2 linked regions of the Pigmentiphaga sp. H8 genome follow. The protein of the gene in region 1 interacts with the protein of each later gene in a pairwise test. Links are inferred from orthologs where the notes say so. Each region holds a gene or a part of one and is shown on either strand. Other genes may lie near its edges. The genes, in order: ligA and leuS.

What was found.
Region 2: the proteins of ligA (region 1) and leuS interact in binary tests that used the Escherichia coli proteins (3 or more experiments, as listed by UniProt). The link is inferred for Pigmentiphaga sp. H8 from one-to-one orthologs.

The regions. Positions count from the first base shown.
Region 1 is NZ_CP033966.1:3,134,155-3,140,634, forward strand. The notes cover bases 2,361-5,297. They hold ligA (NAD-dependent DNA ligase LigA), read right to left. Parts: upstream 4,890-5,297; coding sequence 2,832-4,889; downstream 2,361-2,831. Other genes in these bases: EGT29_RS14900 (S-methyl-5'-thioinosine phosphorylase), read right to left, coding at 2,361-2,797; EGT29_RS14910 (cell division protein ZipA C-terminal FtsZ-binding domain-containing protein), read right to left, coding at 4,910-5,297. Outside these bases: EGT29_RS14890 (glycogen/starch/alpha-glucan phosphorylase), read left to right, coding at 1-1,285; glutathione transferase GstA, read left to right, coding at 1,340-1,942; more of EGT29_RS14900, read right to left, coding at 2,036-2,360; more of EGT29_RS14910, read right to left, coding at 5,298-6,001; chromosome segregation protein SMC, read right to left, coding at 6,063-6,480. UniProt on the Escherichia coli protein: DNA ligase that catalyzes the formation of phosphodiester linkages between 5'-phosphoryl and 3'-hydroxyl groups in double-stranded DNA using NAD as a coenzyme and as the energy source for the reaction.
Region 2 is NZ_CP033966.1:1,950,800-1,957,595, forward strand. The notes cover bases 1,740-4,992. They hold leuS (leucine--tRNA ligase), read right to left. Parts: upstream 4,601-4,992; coding sequence 1,940-4,600; downstream 1,740-1,939. Other genes in these bases: EGT29_RS09250 (UvrD-helicase domain-containing protein), read left to right, coding at 4,782-4,992. In the rest of the region: holA (DNA polymerase III subunit delta), read right to left, coding at 5-1,039; LPS assembly lipoprotein LptE, read right to left, coding at 1,191-1,730; more of EGT29_RS09250, read left to right, coding at 4,993-6,796.

The sequences.
Region 1 (6,480 bases):
CCTGGGGGACGAGTCCCGCATCTCCCGCCTGTCGCTGATCGACGAAAGCGGCGAGCGCTACGTGCGCATGGCGCATCTGGCCTGCGTCGGCAGCCATGCCATCAACGGCGTGGCCGAACTGCACTCGGACCTGCTCAAGCACGGACTGCTGAAGGACTTCTACGAGATGTGGCCCGAGAAGTTCACCAACGTCACCAACGGCGTCACGCCGCGCCGCTGGCTGGTCCTGAGCAATCCGCGGCTGACCTCGCTGGTGACCAGCGCCATCGGCGACGGCTGGGTGACCGACCTGCCCCGCATCCGCCTGATCGAGGACTATATCGACGATGCCGCCTTCCGGCAGGAATGGCGCGCGGTCAAGCGCGCCAACAAGGCGGACCTGGCCGCGCTGATGCTGCGCCGCACGGGCGTGAAGGTCGATCCCGACTCGATGTTCGACGTGCTGGTCAAGCGCATCCACGAATACAAGCGCCAGCACCTGGCGGTCCTGCACATCGTCACCCTGTACCACCGCCTGAAGTCCGGACGGGCGCGCGACCCCCTGCCCCGCACCTTCATCTTCGGCGGCAAGGCCGCGCCCGGCTATCACACGGCCAAGCTGATGATCAAGCTCATCACCTCGGTGGGCGAAGTGGTCAACAACGATCCCGACGTGCGCGACCTGCTCAAGGTGGTGTTCATCCCCAACTTCAACGTCACTCAGGGCCAATGCATCTATCCGGCCGCCGAGCTGTCCGAGCAGATCTCGCTGGCGGGCAAGGAAGCCTCGGGCACCGGCAACATGAAATTCGCGATGAACGGAGCGCTGACCATAGGCACCATGGATGGCGCCAACATCGAGCTGCGCGACCAGGTCGGGGCCGAGAACTTCTTCCTGTTCGGCCATACCGCCGCGGAAGTGCGCCACATCAAGACCGCGGGCTACCACCCCGGCGACTACTACCACAGCCACAGCGAACTGCGGACCTGCCTCGACCTGATCCAGAGCGGCTTCTTCTCGCGCGGCGACACCGAACTGTTCCGGCCGCTGGTCGACGACCTGCTGCGGCACGACCCCTACCTGCTGCTGGCGGACTACCAGTCCTACATCGAATGCCAGGATCTCGTCAGTCAGGCCTATCGCGACACCGAAAGCTGGACGCGCATGTCCATCCTGAATACCGCGCGCTCGGGCAAGTTCTCGTCGGACCGCAGCATCCGCGAATACGCCGAGCAGATCTGGAACGTGAAGCCGGTGCCGGTCGAACTGTACGACGAGGCCGAAATGGAGCACACGCTGCGGTGAAAGCTGGCAAGCGGTGAGAGAATAGCCGCTCTACCCCCCTTTCATCGAGGCCCCATGAAACTCTACTACTCCCCCGGCGCCTGCTCCCAGGCCCCCCACATCGCCCTGCGCGAGGCAGGCATCGACTTCACCTGGGAAAAGGTCGACCTCAGGGCCAAGACCACCGAGACCGGCCAGGACTTCCGCAAGGTCAACCCCAAGGGCTACGTGCCGGCGCTGGAAGTGTCCCCCGGCGTGGTGATGACCGAGCTGGCCGTGCTGCTGCAATACGTCGCGGACCTCGTGCCGGCGCGCAAGCTGGCGCCCCCGCCCGACAGCGCCGAGCGCTACGCGCTGCAAACCTGGCTGGTGTTCATCGCCACCGAGATCCACAAGGGTTTCTCGCCCATGTTCAAGCCCGCGCTGAGCGAGGAAGGCAAGGACGTGTTCCGCCAGATCCTGGCCACGCGCCTGGACTACGTGCAAAGCGAACTGTCGCAGCGCGAATACCTGATGCCCGGCGGTTTTTCCGTGGCCGACATCTACCTGTTCGTGACCACCGGCTGGGCCTCGCGCCTGAACTACGACCTGTCGCGCTGGCCCGCCATCGTGGCCTTCCGCGAGCGCATCGCGCAGCGCCCCGCCGTGCAGGCGGCGCTCAAGGCCGAAGGCTTGTGAATAGGTCCCCCCCTACGCGCTGACGCGCGCCCCCAGGGGCGGCACTGGCGGACCGGCAAAGCCGGATCCGCTGTGCCCTGGATCACTGACGAATCAGGTGGCTCCGTCGCCGCAGGTGGTGCCCACCAGCTGGCCGAGGATGCGGTGGACGTTCTGCATGCTGTCGTCCACCACCACGCGCATGCCCTGCATGGAAATCTCGCCCACGCTGGCGCGCTGGCCCGCGGCATCGTTGGTGACGAGGCACAGCGCCGCATAGTCCAGGTCGAGTTCCCGCGCCAGGGCCGCCTCGGGCATGCCGGTCATGCCCACCATGTCGCAGCCGTCCCGCCCCATGCGGCGGATTTCCGCGGCGGTCTCCAGCCGCGGGCCCTGCGTGCAGCCATAGACGCCGCCATCGACCACGTCTATCCCGCAGGTCCGCGCCGATTCCAGCAGGTCGTGCCGCATGGCGGTCCCGTAGGGCTGGGTCATGTCCACGTGCGCCACCGGCTGGTCGCCGCCTTCGAAGAAGGTGCGGGGCCGTTCGGTGGTGTAGTCGATGATCTGGTCGGGCACGACGATGACGCCGGGCACGAGAGGACCCGTGATGCCGCCCACCGTCGCCACCGACACGATGCGCCGCACCCCGACTTCGTGCAGGGCCCAGAGGTTGGCGCGATAGTTGATGCGGTGCGGGGCCAGCGTATGGCCGTATCCATGGCGGGCCAGGAAGACGATTTCCGCGCCGTCGCCGATGCGGCCGTAGGTCAGCGCCCCCGAAGGTTCGCCATAGGGCGTGCGCACGACCTGGCGGCGCGTCACGACGAGCCCGGTCAAATGGTAGAGGCCGGTGCCTCCGATGATTGCCTGCATGGTTTTCCTTCCCGCGAAGCGGCGCTTCGCCCTGTCAAGACTGCAGCAAGGCCTTCAGGCCGTCTTCGTCGAGCACGGCGATGCCGAGCTCCTGGGCCTTGGCGAGCTTGCTGCCGGCGTCGGCGCCGGCGACGACATAGTGGGTCTTCTTGGATACCGAGCCGGTGACCTTGCCGCCGGCGGCGCGTATCAGTTCGGCCGCGTCCTCGCGGGCCAGCGTGGGCAGCGTGCCGGTCAGCACGAAGATCTTGCCGCCTATGGGGCCCGCCGTGCGGTCCACGACGGTTTCCGTGCCGGGCGTCACGCCGTTGCGCAGCAGGTCGGCCACGACCTCGCGGTTGTGCGGTTCGGCGAAGAAGCGAAAGATGGACGCGGCCACCACGGGTCCGACGTCCGGCACCGCCAGCAGTTCGGCCTCGGCCGCGTTCATCACCGCGTCCAGGTTGCCGAAATGGCGCGCCAGGTCGCGGGCCGTGGACTCGCCCACGTGCCGTATGCCCAGCGCGAAAAGAAACCGGCCCAGCGGCGGCGTACGGGTCGCGGCGATGGACTCGACCAGGTTGCGCGCGGACTTCTCGCCCATGCGGTCCATGCCGGCCAGTTCTTCCTCGTTCAGCGTGTAGAGGTCGGCCAGCGTGTGCACGCGGCCGCGCTCGACCAGCTGGTCGATCAGTTTCTCGCCCAGCCCTTCGATGTCCAGCGCGCGGCGCTGGGCGGCATGCCACAGCGCCTGCTTGCGCTGCGCGGCGCAGAACAGGCCGCCGGTGCAGCGCGCGATGATTTCGTCCTCGGGCCGCTCGATGGCCGATCCGCACACCGGGCACTGGCTGGGCATGACGAACTTGCGGGCGTTGGCGGGACGCTTGTCCAGCACCGGCGTCACGACCTCGGGAATGACGTCCCCGGCGCGGCGGACCACCACCGTATCGCCGATGCGCACGTCCTTGCGCTCGATCTCGTCCTCGTTGTGCAGGGTCGCGTTGGTGACCGTGACGCCGCCCACGAACACCGGCTTGAGGCGCGCCACGGGTGTGATGGCCCCGGTGCGGCCGACCTGCACCTCGATGCCGAGCAGCTCGGTGGTGGCTTCTTCTGCCGGGAACTTGTGGGCAACGGCAAAGCGCGGGGCGCGCGAAACGAACCCCAGCGCGCGCTGCGCCTCGAGCGCGTTGACCTTGTAGACCACGCCGTCGATGTCATAGGGCAGCGAGGCTCGCAGCCCCTCGACCCGCCGGTAGAACGCCAGCAAACCGGCCGCGTCCGACACCAGCTGGCGCTCGCGGTTGACCGGCATGCCCAATTCCTGCAGCCAGTCCAGCATGCCCATGTGGGTATCGAAGGGCGGCGCGTCGGCACGGGCCTCCTTGCCCGGTAGGCTGCCGCGTATCTCGCCCCAGCCGTAGGCGAAGAATCGCAGCGGACGGCGGGCGGTGATGCGCGGATCGAGCTGCCTCAGGCTGCCCGCCGCGGCATTGCGGGGATTGATGAAGACTTTCTCGCCGGCTTCGCGCTGGGCGTCGTTCAGGCGCTCGAAATCCTTGCGGAACAGCAGCACCTCGCCGCGAACCTCCAGCACGTCGGGCACGGGGCCCGCCAAGGTGAGCGGGATGGATCGTATGGTCCGGATGTTGGCGGTGATGTCTTCGCCCGTCTGTCCATCGCCCCGCGTCGCGGCCCGTGCAAACTTGCCGTCTTCGTAGCGCAGGCTGACGGCCAGTCCGTCCAGCTTCAGTTCACAGGCGTACTCGACGGCGGATTCCGTTTCCAGGCCGTCGCGCACCCGCTTGTCGAAGGCCTGGATGTCCTCGTCGTCGAAGGCATTGTTCAGGGACAGCATGGACACCGCGTGGCGCACCGAACCGAAAGCCGACAGCGGCGCGCCCCCCACCCGCTGGGTGGGGGAATCGGGCGTGGCCAGGAGCGGGAACTCCTGCTCGAGCTTGACCAGCTCCGCGAACAGCGCGTCGTACTCGGCGTCGCTGATCAGCGGATCGTCCATCACGTAGTAACGGGCGTTGTGCAAGGCCAGCTCCTGGCGCAACTGCGCCGCCCGCTGCATGGCCTGGTTTTCCCGATCGACCCCCGACACCATATCCACTCCGCCTGCGTGCCTTATCCGAATACCCTCAGGGCACGCACCGAACCGGCCTTCAGGCCGGACTGCTCCAGCCGCGCATACAGCGCCAGCAGTTGCTTGTCGATGGCCGCCTCGGCGCCGTCGGCCAGCGGCCGGCCGTTGTCGTCGACCACCGTGGCTTCCAGGCGCGTGGCCAGCCCGCGGGCGACCTGGGCCATCTGCGCGAAGGCGTGCTCATGGGCGGGCGCGCGGGGCACGTCCAGGATCAGGCTGAGCTGGCCGATGGTGGCCGGTCCGGCCGAACCCAGCGACACGCCGTCGCTGCGGCCCAGCGTGAAGCGGATCGCGCCGTCCTGGTCGACCCAGGGCAGGCGGCCGTCGTGGATGGACGAGAAACCGGCTTCACGGGCGGCGGTCAGCACGTCGCCCGAGGACCAGCGGCGGCTGCTGGCCACCAGGGTCAAGCCGACCTGCGCGTCGAGCGCGGCACACACCGCATCGAGCTTGTTGGCGCGATCCAGCACCGCCTGGGTATCGCTGGCTTCCACCGTGCCGTCGAACCGATCGGCCAGCACGCGCGAGCGCGACAGCGCCTCGGCCCATTCGCCGGCGCTGAGCGGACCGCTGCGATTGGCCAGCAGCACGGCCACCTGGACCGACGCATAGTTCTCGCCGCCGCGGATGGCGGAGCGGTGCGAACCCTCGGCGGTTTCCGCGAATACGCGCAGCGATTTCTGGCCGGCGTGGCGGATGCCCTGCGTGAAGGCCGCCAGTTCGTCGCCCGGCACGGGTTCCAGGAAGGAGACGTCGATGACGGTCTCGCAGGCCTCGTCGGCCTCGTCGGTGTCGTGCTGCTGCACCGCGGCCGCGCCCTCCACCGGCGCGTCCATGCCCCCGACGATGTTGGCCTCGGCGGCTTCCGCTGCGCCGAGCCCCGGCTCGCGGCGTACGCCTTCCGCCTTGGGCAGGCCCGCTTCGATGCCGTGCAGCAAGGGGTCCTTGCCCGAATCCGGGAAGCCGTCCTGTATCTGCTTGCGGGCGCGGCGGTCCTGCCACCAGTTCAGTCCAAGCACGACGACGATGGCCAGAACGCCAAGGGCGATGAGCCCGGTTTGTAGATCACTCATTGGTGTGTTCCCGATGGCGGGGCATGGTGGAAAGAGTGCCGGTTCGCGGGCTGCCGGCTCATCAGGCGGCCTCGACGGCAAGTTGCATGGCCGAGTCGATGTCGACGGCCACGATGCGAGAGACGCCCTGCTCCTGCATGGTCACGCCAACCAGCTGGTGCGCCATTTCCATCGCGATCTTGTTGTGCGAGATGAACAGGAACTGGGTCTGTTCGCTCATCCGGCGCACCAGGTTCGCGTAGCGCTCGGTGTTGGCGTCGTCCAGCGGCGCGTCGACCTCGTCCAGCAGGCAGAACGGCGCCGGGTTGAGCTTGAACATGGCGAACACCAGCGCGGTGGCGGTCAGGGCCTTCTCGCCGCCGGACAGCAGGTGGATGGTGCTGTTGCGCTTGCCCGGAGGCTGGGCCATGACCTGCACGCCGGCGTCCAGGATTTCTTCGCCGGTCATCACGAGCTTGGCCTCGCCGCCGCCGAACAGC
Region 2 (6,796 bases), 1.2 Mb from region 1 along the record:
CGCCTCAGGCCGCGAGCCTGAGCGCCAGCCGCGTGATTTCGTGCCACGGATCCGGGAGGCGTCCCGGAACACGCAGTCCTTTGATGATCTTGTCCACCTCGTGGGCGTGGTGGACGGCGGCGGTCCAGGCCTGGGGGGGCAGCCGTTTGAGTGCCTGGTTGGCCAATTGTTCATGCGTGCCGAAAAAGCGCAGCGTGCGCATCAGCGCCGGCACGCTTTGCCCCTGCTGGCCAGCCTGGGCCAAGCGGGCCAGCAGGCGGATTTCCTCGCCCACCGCCCACAGCACCAGCGGCAGGGCCTCGCCCTCGGCGCGCAGGCCTTCGATCAGGCGCACCATGCGCTTGCCGTCGCCCGCCAGCATGGCGTCGCGCAGCTTGAAGACGTCGTAGCGCGCCACGTTCATGACCGCGTCCTGCACCTGCTCCAGCGTCAGCACCCCTTCGGGGTACAGCAGGCCGAGCTTGAGGATCTCCTGGTGGGCGGCCAGCAGGTTGCCCTCGACGCGGTCGGCCAGCCATTGCAGGACGTCGGCGCCGGCGCGCTGCTTCTGCCGTGCCAGCCGCTCGCCCACCCAGCCGGGCAGCATCGGCCGTTCGATGGTGGGCACGTCCACGACGATGCCGTGCTCGGCCAGCGCCGAGAACCAGGCCGACGCGCGGGTGGTCTTGTCCAGCTTGGGCAGCATCACCACCGTGACGCAGTCGCCCCGCTGGTCCGGCGCCTGCCGTGCCAGCCGCGCGATCACCTCGCCGCCGGTCTTGCCAGGCTTGCCGGTGGGGATCTTCAATTCCAGCAGCCGGCGGTCGCCGAACAGCGAGATCGACTGCGACGCGCTCAGCAGCGCGTTCCAGTCGCTGCGGGCGTCCGCCACCACCGTTTCCCGTTCCGTGAACCCGCCAGCCGTGGCCGCCGCCCGCAAGGCGTCGCAAGCCTCGATCACGAGCAGGGGCTCGTCGCCGGTCACCGTATACAGCGGTTCCAACTGCTCGCCCGCCCGCTGAAGCTGGGCAACCAGCTGTTCGGGACGCAATTGCCTCATAGGGTGCCTCCGGCGGACCGATGAGCATCGAGGCCGACGGCGAGATCGCGCCGCCGTGACCCAGGATGCGGTGGATCCGGCTCCGCCGGTCCACTCGCATCGCCCCCTGGGGGGCGCGCGAAGCGCGTAGGGGGGGGGCTCATCTTCATCATCAGCTGGGTTGCTTGGTCTCGACCGCGGCCATGCGGCGCAGCACCTGCTGCACGGTTTCGTTCTGCATGTCGCGATACAGCAGGTTGGCTTCGGAGTCCTTGGCCAGGGTGTTCGCGTCGCTGAAAGTCAGGTCGCGCTTGAGTGCGATGGTCGTGGGCGGGATGTAGTCCTGGCCCTTGCCGTCGTGGACGCGGAAGGCGAACAGATAGCGCAACTCGAATTCGCGCACGCGGCCCGAGGCGTCCAGCGACAGGATGCTGCGCTCGCGCGTTTCCTGCAGGATCTGCAACTGCGCTTCCGCGGTCTTGGGATCCTCGACGATGCGCGTATTGGTCGTGTTGCGCACGTAGCGGCGCAACTGCGCGCCAAGCTCGGAGGTATCGGCAGCGCCGATGTAGAGCGTGGAGAAGGGCAGGTCGGCCGTGCCCCGCAGCGCGAAGCCGCAGCCCGCCAGAAGTGCCAGCCCGCCGCTTGCCGCGGCTTGCAGCAGCACACGGCGTCGCATATCAGCAGAGGACGAAGAGGACAACGGTTTCATGCCAGTTTCCAAATCAAGACTTCACCAACGAAGCCCGTTGAGTTTCCCCAGGATGCGGTGGATCCGGCTCTGCCGGTCCACCCGCATCGCCCCTGGGACCCGGCGCCGGGCCGCCCCAAGACGGGCCCCGGCCCCCTTGGGGGGCTGCCGCGTAGCGGCTGGGGGCTCACCATGCCAGGCGCGCGTCAGCGCGTACGGGGGGCCTGCCTTCAGCCCACCACGTTGACGAGTTTGCCAGGGACAACGATAACGCGTTTGGGGGGACGTCCTTCCAGGAACCGGCCCACGGCTTCATGCGCGACGGCCAGGGCTTCGATGGCGGCCTTGTCGGCGCTGCTGGGCACCGACAGCGAACCGCGCAGCTTGCCATTCACCTGCAGCATCAGCTCGACCTCGTCGGTCACGAGCGCGGCTTCGTCCAGCTGCGGCCAGGGCGCGTCCAGCAGGTCGCCATGGGCCTGGCCGTAGCCCAGGTCGAGCCAGGCCTGCCAGGTCAGGTGCGGCACGATGGGGTAGAGCACCGACAGCAGGATGCGCGTGCCTTCGGCCAGCGCGGCGTCGCCGGTCTCGCCGTCGAGCTTGGCATCCTCCAGCGTGTTCAGCAGCTTCATGCTGGCCGAGACCACGGTGTTGTACTGGATGCGCTGGTAGTCGTAGTCGGCCTGCTTCAGGATGGCATGGACGTCGCGGCGCAGCAGCTTGACGGCCTGGCTGGCGGACGACCAGTCGGCCGGCGCGGGACGGCCCAGCGCCGCCTGGATGCGTTCGCGGTTCGCGTGGCAGAAGGACCACAGGCGGCGCAGGAAGCGATGCGCGCCGTCCACGCCTGAACCCGACCACTCCAGGGTCTGTTCGGGCGGGCTCGCGAACATCACGAACAGCCGCGCCGTGTCGGCCCCCTGGGTGTCGATCAGCGATTGCGGGTCGACGCCGTTGTTCTTGGACTTGGACATCGTGCCCACGCCGCCGTAGTCCACCGGCGAGCCGTCGGCCTTGAGCTTGGCGCCGACGATGGCGCCCTTGGCGTCGTAGAGGTTCTCGACCTCGTCGGGCCAGAAGTATTCGATGCCGCCTTTCTCGTTCCTGCGCGAATAGATGTGGTTGAGCACCATGCCCTGGGTCAGCAGCTTGACGAAGGGTTCGCCGAACTTGACCAGGCCCATGTCGCGCATCACCTTGGTCCAGAAGCGGGCGTACAACAGGTGCAGCACGGCGTGCTCGATGCCGCCGATGTACTGGTCCATCGGCATCCAGTAATCGTTGCGCTCGTCGACCATCGCGGCGTCGTTGCCCGGCGAGGTATAGCGCATGAAGTACCAGGACGAGTCCACGAAGGTGTCCATGGTGTCGGTCTCGCGCCGGGCGGGCTTGCCGCACTGCGGGCAGACGCACTTCAGGAACGATTCGCTCTTGGCCAGCGGGTTGCCGCTACCGTCCGGGATCAGGTCCTCGGGCAGCACGACCGGCAGGTCTTTCTCGGGCACCGGCACGGGGCCGCAGGCCTCGCAGTGGATGATGGGGATGGGCGTGCCCCAGTAGCGCTGGCGCGAAACGCCCCAGTCGCGCAGGCGGAAGGTGGTGCGCTTCTCGCCCAGTCCCTTGGCCGCGAGGTCGGCCGCGATGGCATCGACGGCGGCCTGGTGGCCCAGGCCGTCGTACTTGCCGGAATTCACCGTACGGGCCACCTGCTTGTCGCCGTACCATTCCTGCCAGGCGTCGGTGGAGAAGGCCTGGCCCTCGGCTTCGATGACCTGCTTGATGGGCAGGCCGTATTTCCTGGCGAACGCGAAGTCGCGTTCGTCGTGGGCGGGAACGCCCATGACGGCGCCGTCGCCGTAGCTCATCAGCACGTAGTTGCCGACCCAGACCGGCACGGCTTCGCCCGTGAGCGGATGCACCACGGTCAGGCCGGTCGGCAGGCCTTCCTTGTCGCGCGTGGCCAGCTCGGCCTCGGTCACGCCGCCCTTGCGGCATTCCTCGATGAAGGCGGCCAGGGCGGGGTCCTTGGCGGCGGCATGCAGGGCCAGGGGGTGTTCGGGCGCGACGGCGCAGAAGGTGACGCCCATGATGGTGTCGGCGCGCGTCGTGAAGACGTACATGCGGCCGTCCTGGATCAGCTGGCCGGCGGCGTCGCGGATGTCATGGGTGAAGGCGAAACGCGTGCCCTCGCTCTTGCCTATCCAGTGCTCCTGCATCAGGCGCACGCGCTCGGGCCAGCCGGTCAGGTTGTTCTTGACCTCGTCCAGCAGTTCCTCGGCGTAGTCGGTGATGCGCAGGTAGTAGCCGGGAATCTCGCGCTTTTCCACCAGCGCGCCCGAGCGCCAGCCGCGTCCGTCGATGACCTGTTCGTTGGCCAGCACGGTCTGGTCCACCGGGTCCCAGTTCACCACCTGGGTCTTGCGGTAGGCCACGCCCTTTTCCAGCATCTTCAGGAACAGCCACTGGTTCCACTTGTAGTACCCGGGATCGCAGGCGGCCATCTCGCGCGACCAGTCGATGCCCAGCCCCATCGCCTTCATCTGCTTCTTCATGTAGGCGATGTTGTCGTAGGTCCATTTCGCCGGCGGCACCTTGGACTTGATGGCGGCGTTCTCGGCCGGCATGCCGAAGGCGTCCCAGCCCATGGGCATCAGGACGTTGTAGCCCTTCATGCGCAACTGCCGGTACATGGCGTCGTTGATCGTGTAGTTGCGCACGTGGCCCATGTGCAGCTTGCCGCTGGGGTAGGGCAGCATCGAGCAGGCGTAGAACTTGGGCTTTTCCGAGCCGTCGGCGTTCTTCGCGTGTTCTACCGTCAGGTAGGCGTTGGTCGCTTCCCAGTGCTTCTGGGCAGCGGATTCGATGTCGTTGGGAGCGTAGCGTTCCTGCATGGGTTCCGGGCTGGTCTCTAAGGTATTCTGGCGCGGCGATGACGCCCATGGCCGCGGGCCTGGGCCGGCTCGCGCGGGGCGGCCGACCGGCTAAACCCCTCATTATAGGAGCAGGCGGGGCTCTCCTGGGCCAGCGATGCTAGACTGCCTGCCGCACTCTCTCATTCCAGCCTTCCGCGCCATGTCCCTGCTCGACAACCTCAACGCCCCCCAGCACGCCGCCGTCACGATCGAACCCCGCCACGCCCTGGTGCTGGCCGGCGCCGGCAGCGGCAAGACACGGGTGTTGACCACGCGCATGGCCTGGCTGATCCAGACCGGCCAGGTCAGCCCGCACGGGCTGATGGCCGTCACTTTCACCAACAAGGCTGCGCGCGAGATGCTGACCCGTATCAGCGCGCTGCTGCCCATCAATACCCGCGGCATGTGGATAGGCACCTTCCACGGCCTGTGCAACCGGATGCTGCGCGCGCACTACCGGGATGCCGGGCTGCCCCAGACCTTCCAGATCCTGGACACGGCCGACCAGTTGTCGGCCATCAAGCGGCTGCTCAAGGGCGCGGGCGTGGACGACGAGAAATATCCGCCGCGCCAGTTGCAGCACTTCATCAACGCCGCCAAGGAAGAGGGCCTGCGCCACACCGAGGTCGAGGCGTACGACAGCTTCAACCGGCAGATGGTGGAGCTCTACGGCATGTACGACGCCCAGTGCCAGCGCGAGGGCGTGGTCGACTTCCCCGAGCTGCTGCTGCGCTGCTACGAGCTGCTGACCCACAACGCGCCCATCCGCGAGCACTACCAGCACCGCTTCCGCCACATCCTGGTGGACGAGTTCCAGGATACCAACCGGCTCCAGTACCGCTGGCTCAAGCTGCTGGCGGGCGGCGGCGCGGCCCTGTTCGCCGTGGGCGACGACGACCAGTCCATCTACGCCTTCCGTGGCGCCAACGTGGGCAACATGGCGGAGTTCGAGCGCGAATACGCCCACGAGCGGGTCATCCGGCTCGAGCAGAACTACCGGTCGCACGGCCACATCCTGGACGCGGCCAACACGCTGATCCGCAACAACTCCGGCCGCCTGGGCAAGAACCTGTGGACCGACCAGGGACACGGCGAACCCATCCGCGTCTACGAGGCGCTGTCCGATGCCCAGGAAGCCCAGTGGGTGATCGAGGAAATCCGCTCGCTGGTGGGCGAGGGCAGGCTGCGCCGCGAGGTCGCCATCCTGTACCGCAGCAACGCCCAATCGCGGGTGCTGGAGCATGCGCTGTTCTCGTCGGGCATTCCCTACAAGGTCTACGGCGGCCTGCGCTTCTTCGAGCGCCAGGAGGTCAAGCACGCGCTGGCCTATCTGCGCCTGATGGAAAATCCGCACGACGACACGGCCTGGATGCGGGTGGTGAATTTCCCGGCGCGGGGCATAGGCGCCCGCACGCTGGAGCAGCAGGCCGACATCGCGCGCCTGCACAATTGCAGCCTGTATTCGGCGGTGAGCCAGGTGCCGGGCCGGGGTGGCAACAACCTGGCGCAGTTCGCGAGCCTGATCGACCGCATGCGTTTCGAGACGCAGAACCTGCCGCTGCACGAGATCGTGGACCACGTGATCGATGCCAGCGGCCTGATCCAGCACTATCTGCAGGAAAAGGAAGGCGCCGAACGCATCGAGAACCTGCGGGAACTGGTCAACGCGGCGGCGGCCTTCGCCGCCGAGGACGGCTACGGGCTGGCCGATGCCGGCGCGCTGGCGCAGACCCTGCCCGAGTCCGGCGTCGAGCTGCCGTCTCCGCTGGCGGCCTTCCTGTCGCACGCGGCGCTGGAAGCGGGCGACAACCAGGCGAGCGAGGGGCAGGACGCGGTCCAGCTCATGACGGTGCACGCGGCCAAGGGCCTGGAGTTCGAGGCCGTCTTCATCACCGGGCTGGAGGAAGGGTTGTTCCCGCACGAGAACAGCGTCCTGGAGCAATCCGGGCTGGAAGAGGAGCGGCGGCTGATGTACGTGGCGGTGACGCGCGCCCGCGAGCGCCTGTACCTGAGCTTCTCGCAGACGCGCATGCTGCATGGCCAGACCCGCTACAACATGCGGTCGCGGTTCCTGAGCGAGGTGCCCGAGGAATCGCTGAAGTGGCTGACGCCTCGCGACGGCCGGGCCAAGGCGGTGGATACCGCCGGCGGCTGGGGGCGCGCCGCCTGGGGCGA